DNA from 2 places in the Veillonella sp. CHU732 genome. Region 2 is predicted to be linked to the other one. Evidence: riboswitches for the same ligand, from Rfam matches in the RefSeq annotation. Region 2 holds a riboswitch; the other holds the start of a gene.

Region 1 (6,076 bases), 130 kb from region 2:
ATGATATAGGCCGTTGCAATGGTTGCTAATGCTGTTCCTACGATAGTAGATAGGCTAGCCCCTAAGAATGGGTTGCTGTCAAGGAATTGATGGTACATATAAGTACCAGATGCCCAACAAATGATATACAAGCTAGGTCCATGGTCAAGGTGTGGACAATGACGTAATAAGAAATAGTGAGTTAATAAAATAGCAATCATTGGGGCAAATACGGATCCAATCATATATAAGAAAGGGATGATATTATCCATTGGATAGATGGATGCACCGATAGTGCCAATGATCGTAACAATAATACCGATGGTACGACCAGAATATTTAGTCTGCAAGCTTTCAGAGGAAATACCAGCAGATAGGGCATCCATAAAAGTAGTTGTGACAGTAGAGAATACGATGATAATTAATCCACCAAATCCTAAGCCAGCATGAAGTAGAACCTTTGCAATGTTGCTTTCATTTGTATAGAGGGCCGCAGCGAGGCCTAATACATACATGACAGAACTAGTTACGCCGTATACGATGGCACTAGATGCAGTACCTGCCACAGGATTCTTGGATAATCGAGTATAATCACTAATCAATGGTAGCCAAGACAATGGCATAGCAATGGATAATTCCAAGGCCGCTGTGAAAGTCATTTCATTAGTGATGATGCCTTGGCTGTGAATGGAACTTTCTTGTAACAAGCTAATTAGCAAATAGATGCACAGAATACCTAAGCCGTAGCCCATGATGCTGTTGATGTACCCCATATTACGGATACCGATGAATAGCCATACAATGATGAGAGCACCGATAATGATAGTCCACGCAGTGAATGGTAGATCCCACAATTCTGCGGCACCAAGAGCACCGTCATAGATCATAATACCGGTCCAGCCGATGAGTTGTAGAACGTTTAAAATGGAAAATAATTTCATGCCTCCATTGCCAAAGACAGTGGATACAGTTTGCATAGAACTCATGTGTTCACGAGCGCCGATGAGTCCTGCACCAAATAATAACAAACAGCCGATGACGTGACCGATGATGATGGCTAATAGGCCATCGGAAAATCCTAGGGGCGCAAAATAGGTGCCCGTCATAATTTCAGCAATGGAAAGAGCGGCACCGAACCAAATGAGGGACAACCGCGATGATGAAAGTTTTGAATCACTCATGAATACTCCTAACTATGCCAGTAGGAACAAAAAAGACTAATCTGAAACGATTAGCCTGTAGATGATAGATATTCTTAAGAGACCTAGTATTGCAAACAGGAACCATATGGTAATGTGTCCTTATGTGTTTGTATAGGTACTACAAAATATACTAATATATCCCTACGTTGGCATTATCCAAATCAGGTTATGGGTTAGTAGCACATAGCCACTTCTCAGCCCACTTTAGTGAGCACCCCTTACAGATGTATTATACGAATTGAATGATACTACGTCAATAGCAATATATAGGTGAATGTAATGTATTATATGAAATACATAGGATATATGAATGTCTATATTGAGAGGGAATCTCTTCTAGTGAAAGTAGTTTAGCTGTAATTTATTGTATTGCATTGGTTACTATTTCATGTTATAACTAAATTAATATAAGAACCACTAGGGGTGCTTATGCTGAGATTGATGAGTATCAAAACCCTAGACCTGAACCAGATAATGCTGGCGGAGGAAAGTGGATGGCATCGAATACTAGACATTGTACAAGAACCGTCCAAAGGATTGGTTCTTTTTTGTTACTAGTAAAGGAGATACCTATGAAATTACATAGAGCGTTAACAATTGCAGGAACAGATCCAACAGGCGGTGCAGGGGTGATGGCGGACTTGAAAAGCTTTCAAAGTCGTCATGTCTACGGTATGGCGGTGATTACTTCCGTAGTGGCACAAAATACTTGTGGTGTAACCCACATTGCCCATATGGATGTATCTATGATTGAAGCACAGTTACAATCGGTGTATACAGACATAGTACCAGAAGCAGTGAAAACTGGTATGTTAGCCACAGCAGAGATGATGGAACTCATAGGAACATATATAGATCCTAAGGTACCCTATGTGTTAGACCCTGTGATGATTGCCACCAGTGGGGATCGATTGATTTCCGATGAGGCGGTGAAAGCCTTACAAAGTAAATTGATTCCGAAAGCAACATTGATTACTCCGAACCGCAGTGAAGCTGAGGTATTGGCGGATATGAAAATCGATACGGTAGAAGCTTTGCATACAGCAGGGATTCGTATTTTACAAGAATTAGGTCCTCAAGCAGTCATCATCAAAGGTGGTCACATCGGTGAAGAGGCTACAGATTACTTGTTTACAAAAGATACGATGTCCATGCGTCGCTCTTGGACAAGTCCTAAATATGACACAGTACACACCCATGGCACAGGTTGTACATTCTCTGCTGTTATAACAGCAGAACTTGCCAAAGGTAAATCTTTGGAAGATGCCATTACCATTGGTAAAGAATATATTCGTTTAGCAATCTTGCACAATCCAGAGTTGGGTACAGGCAATGGACCAGTGAATCATATGGCCTATGGAGATGAATATTCTGAATAATCTACCCAAGTCTATGAGTATGATACAAGTCATATCGAATAGTTTGAGTGTCGTGGTATACTATAAGTAATCTGTTTTGATTGTTATATAAGAAACGAGGATTATTTTGAAACGCTATGATATAGATACAGTGCGATCCATGATGGGGTTGTACTTCATTTGTGGGACGCCGAATACGAAGGATATTCATAAAACATTGACAGAAGCTTGTAAAGGAGGTATTACATGCTTTCAATTCCGTGAAAAAGGGGAAGGTGCTCTAGTAGGTTCAGATAAAGAACAGTTGGCACGAGAGTTGCAACACATTTGTAAGGAATATGGAGTGCCTTTCATCATCAATGATGATGTAGAATTAGCTGAAAAGATAGGCGCTGATGGTGTTCATGTTGGTCAAGACGATATGGACTTAGAAGAGGTACGCAAACGATTGCCTCATGCCCTTGTGGGGACGTCTATTAACTCTGTAGAAGAGTTAGAGAACACAAGGTTAGACTATGTGGATTACATCGGTGTAGGTCCTATGTATGCAACAAGTACAAAGAAAGATACCAAAACTGTGCGTGGGCCCGAATTAATTTTAGCTTTACGTGCTCATAACCCGACAATTCCTATGGTGGCTATTGGTGGCATTAATCGAGATAACTTTGATGATGTCCTAGCTGAACCAGTGGATGGTATTGCGGTCATCTCAGCCATCACGGAAATGGAAGACATCGAATATGAAACTGCCATGTGGATAGAGAACATGGAATGGTGTAAGATGTTCTTGGAAAAATAGAGCTGTATTATCTGTGGAACACTGGTGTATGAGAAACTTAAGGATTCTCATTGGGTTATCCCTTGACACTAATCCCTTTTATCCATACAATAATATATATACATAAGTGATGAAGCAGAGGAGTATACTCCCTTTAGCGAGTGAGGATGGTGAAAGCTCACAATTGAGTAGAAGGCGCTGTGGAGCATGAGCAGGAACGTTGTACCATACTAGGTATGGACAATTAGTAAAGGCTATTTTTTAAAAGAGGGCATTAGCCAATTAGGGTGGAACCGCGGGTATATCTCGTCCCTGTAGCGATTTTCGTTGCAGGGACTTTTTTATTCCCTGTAAAACATAAGGAGGAATGGAAATGACATTTCAAGAGATGATTTTTACACTCCAAAACTTCTGGGGTGAACAAGGTTGTATTTTACAACAACCATATGACATTGAAAAAGGGGCGGGTACGATGAACCCAGCCACATTCTTACATGCCTTAGGACCTGAACCTTGGTCTGTATGTTATGTAGAACCATCCCGCCGTCCAGCAGACGGACGTTATGGTGACAATCCAAACCGTTTATTCCAACATCATCAATTCCAAGTTATCATCAAACCTTCTCCAGACAATATTCAAGAATTATACTTGCAAAGTTTGGCTGCTCTTGGCATTCATGCAGAAGATCATGATATCCGTTTCGTAGAAGATAACTGGGAGTCTCCAACATTAGGCGCTTGGGGCCTTGGTTGGGAAGTATGGTTAGATGGCATGGAAGTAACGCAATTTACCTATTTCCAACAAGTGGGATCTATCGATGTAAAACCAGTATCTGTAGAAATCACATATGGTTTAGAACGTTTGGCTATGTACATTCAAGGCGTAGAAAATGTGTATGACTTACAATGGAACGAACAATATACATACGGCGATGTATGGCATGCAAACGAAGTAGAACAATCTACGTACAGCTTTGAATTAGCAGATACAGATATGTTATTCAAATTGTTCGATATGTACGAAGCAGAGGCGACACGTGTATGTCAATTGGGCTTTGTGTTGCCGGCTTACGATTATGTGTTGAAATGTTCTCACACATTCAACTTGCTAGATGCACGTGGTGCCATTTCTATTTCTGAAAGAACAGCTTTCATCGGTCGTGTTCGTAACATGGCTCGTATTTGTGCACAAAACTATTTGGCGAAACGAGAAGAACTTGGTTTCCCATTGTTGAAAGGAGATAAATAAGATGGCTAAGGATTTACTCTTTGAAATTGGGGCAGAAGAAATTCCTGCAGGATTTTTGCCAAATATTATTAAACAATTAGGTGAATTAGCAACAGCTGCCTTGGCAGAGCGTCACATTCCACATGGCTCTGTAAAAGTCTATGCCACACCTCGCCGTGTTGCATTACTCATCAATGACGTAGCAGAACGTGGTGAAGATGTTCATGAAACACATAAAGGTCCATCTGTGTCTATTGCTTATGATGCTGACGGCAATGCTACAAAAGCAGCCATCGGTTTTGCTCGTGGTAAAGGATTAGATGTATCTGAATTAAAAGTAGTAGATGGTTACATCTTTGCGGACACAACAACAGCTGGTTTAGATACAAAAGAAGTCTTATCTGACGTATTACCATCCTTGATTACAGGTTTAAGTTTCCCTAAATCCATGCATTGGGACGATTTAGAAGAACGGTTCGTTCGTCCAGTACGTTGGTTGGTGGCATTATTTGGACAAGACGTAGTACCAGTGACATTTGCTAATGTAACTAGCTCTAATGTGAGCCGTGGACATCGTTTCCTTGGTGAGTCTGAATTGACTATTACAGAACCAAAAGACTATGTGGATACATTAACTAAGAACTTTATTATGATCGACCAAGACGTTCGCCGTGAGACGATCCGTAAACAATTAACAGAATTAGCAGTAACTAAAGGGGCTACTGTGGTGTGGGATGAAGATTTATTAGACGAAGTTACATTCTTAGTAGAATATCCTACAGCACTTTGTGGTACTTTTGATGAAAGCTATTTAGCGTTACCATCAGACTGTATTATTACACCAATGAAAGACCATCAACGCTATTTCCCAATGGTGGATGGCAAAGGAACATTACTTCCTATGTTCTTAACTGTTCGCAATGGGGATAGCAAATCTCTAGAAGTGGTAGCAGCTGGTAATGAGCGTGTACTTCGTGCTCGTTTAGACGATGCGAAATTCTTCTTTAATGAAGACCGTAAAACTCCATTAGCTGGTCGTTATGAAGCATTGACAAAAATTGTCTTCCAAGAAGGTTTGGGCAATTTAAAAGATAAAACAGAACGTCTATTAACATTAGGTACTACGTTAGCAAAAGAAGTAGGTTTTGCAGATACAGCTACCTTAGAACGTGCTACACACCTTGCTAAAACAGACTTAACAACAGGTATGGTGAGTGAATTTACTGAATTGCAAGGTATTATGGGTAAAGAATATGCTTTACTAGATGGCGAAACACCAGCTGTAGGGGAAGCAATTTTTGAACAATATTTGCCTCGTTTTGCAGGGGATATCTTGCCAAGTACCGATGCAGGTCGTATTTTGAGTATCGTTGATAAAGTAGATACCATTGTAGCTACGTTCAGCCGTGGTTTAATTCCAACAGGTTCCCAAGATCCATATGCATTGCGCCGTCAAACGATTGGTATCATCAACATCTTGATGGATAGCAAATGGTCTTTATCCATGCGCCCAATTTGGGTAAAAGCAATG
Region 2 (6,076 bases):
TACTTCTTTTTTAGGAAGAACTTCGAATGTTCCATCTTCAGCCATTTTTTCTAATTGTTTTAAACGTTTAATACGAGCTTCGATAGTTTTGAAGTTAGTCAACATACCGCCCAACCAACGTTCGTTAACGAAGTACATATTAGCACGAAGAGCTTCTTCTTTAACAGCTTCTTGAGCTTGTTTTTTAGTACCTACGAAAAGGATTGTTTTACCTTCTTGAGCTACTTCACGTAAGAAATCATACGCTTCTTCTACTTTTTTTACAGTTTTTTGAAGGTCAATGATATAAATACCATTACGTTCAGTGAAGATGAATTTAGCCATTTTAGGATTCCATCTTCTTGTTTGATGTCCAAAGTGAACACCAGCTTCTAATAATTGTTTAAGTGATACTACTGCCATGTTGGCACCTCCTGTTAAAAAACCTCCGCAACTCTCATCCCTCAGCAAACGCGAAATTGCGCACAGAACTGATAGTCTAGTTGCGTGTGTATTCATACTTGGTTAGTATAGCATAAAATGTGGGGTGAACGCAAGAGGGAATGCCTTAATTGCATCTATAAATCTTTCTTAGTAAATGAAATATTTCTAATTTCATATTTAAGCTTAGGATTTTTTTCATTATCTTCTTTTATAGATTTTCTAATTAACTCTTCCTCTTGTTTAAAGGCTTCTTCAAAAAATGAGTCATCTCCTTTATACAGCATCTTTTCACCATCACTAACAAGTATTAGCTTTCCACCATCTTCTTTAATACTATGTGATGCTCCATTCGATGCCGAATACACAAAACCATCTCTTACAGTAAGAATTTCTTCATATTTTTTAAACTTGTCAACTTTTCCTACCCATTCTTGTATTTCATCATATTGCGGAACTACACCAGCCTTATTAACACCTTTTTGTATTCCCCACATAGGATATCCTTCATAATCCTTAAAGTATTCTTCTTTATTTAAGAATTTGTGCTCTTCTTTAAATCCTTTTTGATAATACTTAGATTCCACCATTTTATATGTATGGTCACTAACTTTTTCAAGTGTTATTTTGTATATTGTACCACTTCTATAGCCAGATCCATCGGTTGAACCCGGTTGATATTGATACCACGTCCCTGATAAATCCGGACTGCCCCCTAATGAAGATACTGATCCGCAACCTGCCAAAGAGGCAACTATAGCTACTAAAGCAAAACCTTTTACAAAAGCTTGTTTTACGTTCATTTTACACACCTCTTCGTTTCCATACAATAAATCCACCGATTGCACCACCTATAACAATAATCGCAATAATTGTATTTCTGAAGAAATGAGAGGCGGTTGTAAATACAAAACGAATTTCTTTATCTTTCACAAATGTGATTGTATCGTCTTTCACTACACCATCTGTTTCAAATTCTTTTTTAATATCCCCATCAACTGTAATTTTTGTAGTACCAAAGGATTTACCCATATAGAACATGTATTCATTACTTTCATCACCATATGGGAAAATAACATTTTCCGCAGGAGTGCTACCTAATGCACCATAAATGATTCTGTATGTTTTTGTTAATTCCTTGTCATCATCAAATTTTGCTGTAATCTTCCAATTGCCAGATTTTACGGTACCATCTTTATCATTAATTTCTTTACCTGTTGGATCTACAGCTTCTAGTTTAATGTGCTTATCAGCAAACTCTTTTAGTGCTTGCTGGTCTTTTTGAATTTTTTCTTTAGTTTCCTTATCATCTAATTTTCCTACAGGCACGGAACCTTTTGCTTCTTTTTGTAAAGAATCTTGAAGTGCCGACTCTAATTCCACTTTACTCATTGGCTCAGGAATTTGTAGTTGTGACTCCCATTTACCACTAAAATCATTATCCACTTCAATATTCGAGTCCAGACTCGCACAACCCGCCAACACAAATAACGAGCAAGCTATCCCTAATAGTTTCCATCTTTTCACAATACATCCCCCTTGTTACGATAAGTATAAAACTGTTTTATGGATTAATAATCCCAGCCGAACATATGGAAGAGCCGGTCTTTGATGTGTTCGTCTTCAGAGTCTGGAATGTAGTTACCACGATATTTACTTTCTATACTACTATCTTTGTAAATTAAATTACCATGAACATCATAATAGGAGGTTGGTATAGAATACATTCCAACATTATGCCAAGACACTGAATTTACATAATATCTATTTGAATAATATTCTACAGTTACGACATCAGGTTTTACTTCCCCAAATCCGCCTAACCATTGGGATCCTAAAGGAGTAAATTCACGTTTAAATACGCCTTCTACCACACGATCCTGAGCTTCTCCTCTTGCAAGCACTTTAGTTCTATCCAAATATGTTTTATAGTATTTATTTTCAGCTACTAGAATCCACCGCTCTCCGGCTTGTGGTAAATGCAAATATCCATCCGATTGTTGTGTCACCTGTGTATTACTATCTGGAACCCCCAAAGCGTTATCTAATTTCTTTAACGTTTTACTTAACCAACTAGCTTCTACTGTAGCAGTACCCGCATTCACTGCAAATACACTTGCTAATACAAGAGCGACTGCTGTTCTTTTTTTCATAGCACACCTCATATAAATAACAAAAATACATATATGTTATTACTATCATACATCATAATATCTCTAGTAATCAACTATTTTACATGATATTTAGGACATATTTTTGATATTTCTTACCTAAAATCAGAAGTATACGAAATACATTGTGATAATATATGTAGGAAATATTTTTATGCATCTAACTTGTGTTGCCATTTATGCAACAAAAACAACCAACTCCTATACTGAGTTGGTTGCTTTGTTTCTCTTTTATAATATATCGATTTTCTCTCCCTCTAAGGCTTTGTTGATGCTCCGTACGGCGCAGAATTTTCCGCACATACTACAAGCTTCTTTGTGTCCTTCTTCTGGGGCACGACTTTCACGGATGCGACGTGCTTTTTCAGGGTCTAGTGCTACTGCATATTGTGCTTCCCAATCGAGTTTTTGGCGCGCCTCTGCCATGCGGTCATCGCGATCTCGTGCATTCGGAATCCCTTTTGCAATGTCTGCGGCATGCGCAGCAATTTTGAAAGCCATAATGCCTTCTTTCACATCGTTTTCGTCAGGTAAGGCTAAGTGTTCCGCTGGTGTTACATAGCAAAGGAATGCTGCCCCATGCATGGCTGCCACGGCACCACCGATGGCCGCTGTAATATGGTCATAACCTGGTGCAATGTCTGTTACCAATGGTCCTAATACATAGAACGGGGCCCCATCGCAGATCGTTTGTTGCACTTCCATGTTGGCTTGTACTTGATTCAATGGCACATGACCAGGACCTTCTACCAATACTTGTACACCACGTTCACGAGCTCGTTTTGTTAACTCCCCAAGTCGAACAAGTTCTTCAATTTGGCAGATATCTGTGGCATCCGCCAAGCAACCAGGACGGCAAGCATCGCCAAGGGAAATGGTCATGTCATATTCTGCACAAATGTCTAGAATTTCATCATAGTATTCATAGAAAGGATTTTCTTGACCAGTCATGGACATCCAAGCGAAAACTAAACTACCGCCACGGCTCACGATATTTAATTTACGTTTATGTCGTTTAATTTGCTCCACCGTATGTTGCGTAATCCCACAATGTAATGTGACAAAGTCTACCCCATCTTCTGCATGGAGACGGATCGTAGAAATAAAGTCTTCTGCAGTCAATTCACCTAAATCCTTCTGATGATGAATAACGCTATCATAGATTGGCACGGTGCCAATCATAACAGGGCATTCTTTTGTCAACAAACGGCGGAACACCTTTGTATCACCATGTGTAGACAAGTCCATAATAGATTCAGCACCTAATGCCACTGCATGATGAACTTTTTTCATTTCTTCTTCGTAGTCTGTACAATCTTTAGATGTTCCTAAGTTCACATTAATTTTTGTGCGCAACTTCTGCCCGATTCCTTCTGGTTGTAAAGATGTATGATGCTTGTTGCAAGGAATTGTTACATGTCCTTTTGCCACTAACTCTCGTAATACTTCAACATCCATGTTTTCTTTTTCTGCTACCACTTTCATCGCGTCGGTAACAATGCCTTTTTGGGCTGCTTGCATTTGTGTGTAAAACATAAAAAGCTCCTTTCATTACAAAGGAGCCTATTTGGGGTGCTCTATACACAAAAAGGTATCAACATTACATCGATACCCACATATGTCAGCGTGCTTCCTACGCGGGCATAATCCCGATCAGGTCAAAAGGTCAGGTACTTCATAGTCCTTTCTCAGCCTATTACATAGGCTCCCTTGCAAATCTAAAATATTTACTTGCTTATAGTATAGCATGAAATGATGGAATTTTATAGAGAATCATTGTGTTTAATTTCCAAAGCAGTATAAACCATCTTAATTAATACTTAGCTATTTTATGTTTATCCTCTTTAAAAAGTTATCTAACTTAATAAATCTACACTTTTTTTATTTTTAAACCCAAACAGCTGTGCTTCTTCATCATTACTGCATATGCTACTAATAACGTTTTGAATGCGGCTCCAATTATACTTTGAATTTATCATTTTCACCAATTCCATAACAATAAGAATTACAATGGAGGCTCCATTAGTTGGCTTTTCTTGTCCACCTTTTTCATCGTAAAAGAGTTGTTCTTTCCATACACTTCGTATTTTAGGTTTCGTCTTTAACTTTATATCTATTAAATTGGAGTTATGTGCACATATATTACGGATGAAATGTAAACATTTTAGCCACGAAACTAATTCCAAATTTGAGCAATTATATGTACTCGCTAATTGCGTTAGATTTTTTTCACTTAAAATTTCTATCATTTTTAAAACAGAGTCAAATGTCAATAAATCTATTGCAAGCCAGATGCTTGGAAAATTATCTACATCAAAATTATCCTTAGATTGAGAGGATATATAATCCGAACGTTTCAAAGAGTTTTGTAACTCTTCCTTTATTCTATACTGTTTCTTTTCTATAGTATATCTAGTGGCCTTCGACCGATTAGCCCACTGCGCAAAATTTAAATATCCAAAAGCCCCATATCTTTCACCTAATATTCTAGCTAAGTTCGTTTTTATTGATATTTCAATTTTTTCAATAGCATGAATTAGTGACACTCGTAGATTTTTATCTTGATAGTATCTCTTTAATACTGTCGAAAAATGTATACAATTATAATTAATCATTCCATCTTCCGAATAAGTAGCAAATGGTTCTGCAAATTCTTTCAGCTTATAATAATTAATATGTTGAATCTTATGATTATCTACTCCATCAATTCTCATACCTCTAGAAGAAAATAAATGCAATAGTTCATTACAACTTAAAGATTTAGGTGTCCCCATAATTCTCTCCATAATAAAAAAAGCCCCACGTCAGAACTTGTCTGTCCATACGGATGTGGGGGGTTTGTCGTTAAACTTATTATAAGGCATTACTTTTATTGTTGTCAATTCCAAATTTATTAATCGCAACCACTTATGAATGACATACAAAGCACTCCCCATCTAGGGAGTGCTTTTTTCATGCTATTTATTCTTCCACATCCATGATGGCATTATGATACACACAACGCACATATTGCCAACAACCATTGATATTAAGCTATTCTTGCAAAAAAGGTTGTGCAACGGTTGTGCAACCGTTCCCAAAAACAGTTTTTATTGATAATGTTATAAATTATTTTTTATACGTTATCGAAACATTTTATAGGCTAATCCACCTAATAAAAGCACCTCAATGAATCGGTGCTTTTGACTATTTTTCTTGTACTTCTTTATTTCTTCTTTCTGCTCTTCTAAGTATAGATTGGCTTTCTCCAATGAGATTTGCTGCTCTGTCAATTTCTGCTCTTGTAGATTTAATTTCTCCTTGGATGCTCTCAACTGCTCCCTCTGTTCTTCTAATAGCTGCTTCGCTTCTAGTAATGCTACTTTCGATTCGTTCGTTGATAACTTCGCTATGTTCAACTGCATCTCTAACCTCTCGATTGAGTTTTCTTGCTTCTTGTTGATTGTATTGAGCTCGTCTAAGTTCTTGCTGAGCATCTTGTATTC

The links. A riboswitch is a leader RNA that binds a small molecule or an ion and turns the genes downstream of it on or off. The one in region 2 is predicted to bind thiamine pyrophosphate.
Region 1: linked by a shared signal. The riboswitch ahead of cytX (putative hydroxymethylpyrimidine transporter CytX) and the one ahead of thiC (phosphomethylpyrimidine synthase ThiC) in region 2 are both predicted to bind thiamine pyrophosphate.

Annotation. Positions count from the first base shown of each region.
Region 1 covers NZ_RQVC01000001.1:160,396-166,471, reverse strand. The annotation lists gene cytX (putative hydroxymethylpyrimidine transporter CytX) at 1-1,160, opposite strand, end outside; TPP riboswitch at 1,303-1,410, opposite strand; TPP riboswitch at 1,591-1,687, shown strand; gene thiD (bifunctional hydroxymethylpyrimidine kinase/phosphomethylpyrimidine kinase) at 1,754-2,560, shown strand; gene thiE (thiamine phosphate synthase) at 2,667-3,338, shown strand; gene glyQ (glycine--tRNA ligase subunit alpha) at 3,691-4,566, shown strand; gene glyS (glycine--tRNA ligase subunit beta) at 4,568-6,076, shown strand, end outside.
Region 2 covers NZ_RQVC01000001.1:32,596-38,671, reverse strand. The annotation lists gene rpsB (30S ribosomal protein S2) at 1-402, opposite strand, end outside; gene EO121_RS00200 (hypothetical protein) at 558-1,223, opposite strand; gene EO121_RS00195 (hypothetical protein) at 1,225-1,947, opposite strand; gene EO121_RS00190 (hypothetical protein) at 1,992-2,573, opposite strand; gene thiC (phosphomethylpyrimidine synthase ThiC) at 2,823-4,127, opposite strand; TPP riboswitch at 4,205-4,313, opposite strand; gene EO121_RS00180 (Abi family protein) at 4,448-5,365, opposite strand; gene EO121_RS00175 (hypothetical protein) at 5,778-6,076, opposite strand, start outside.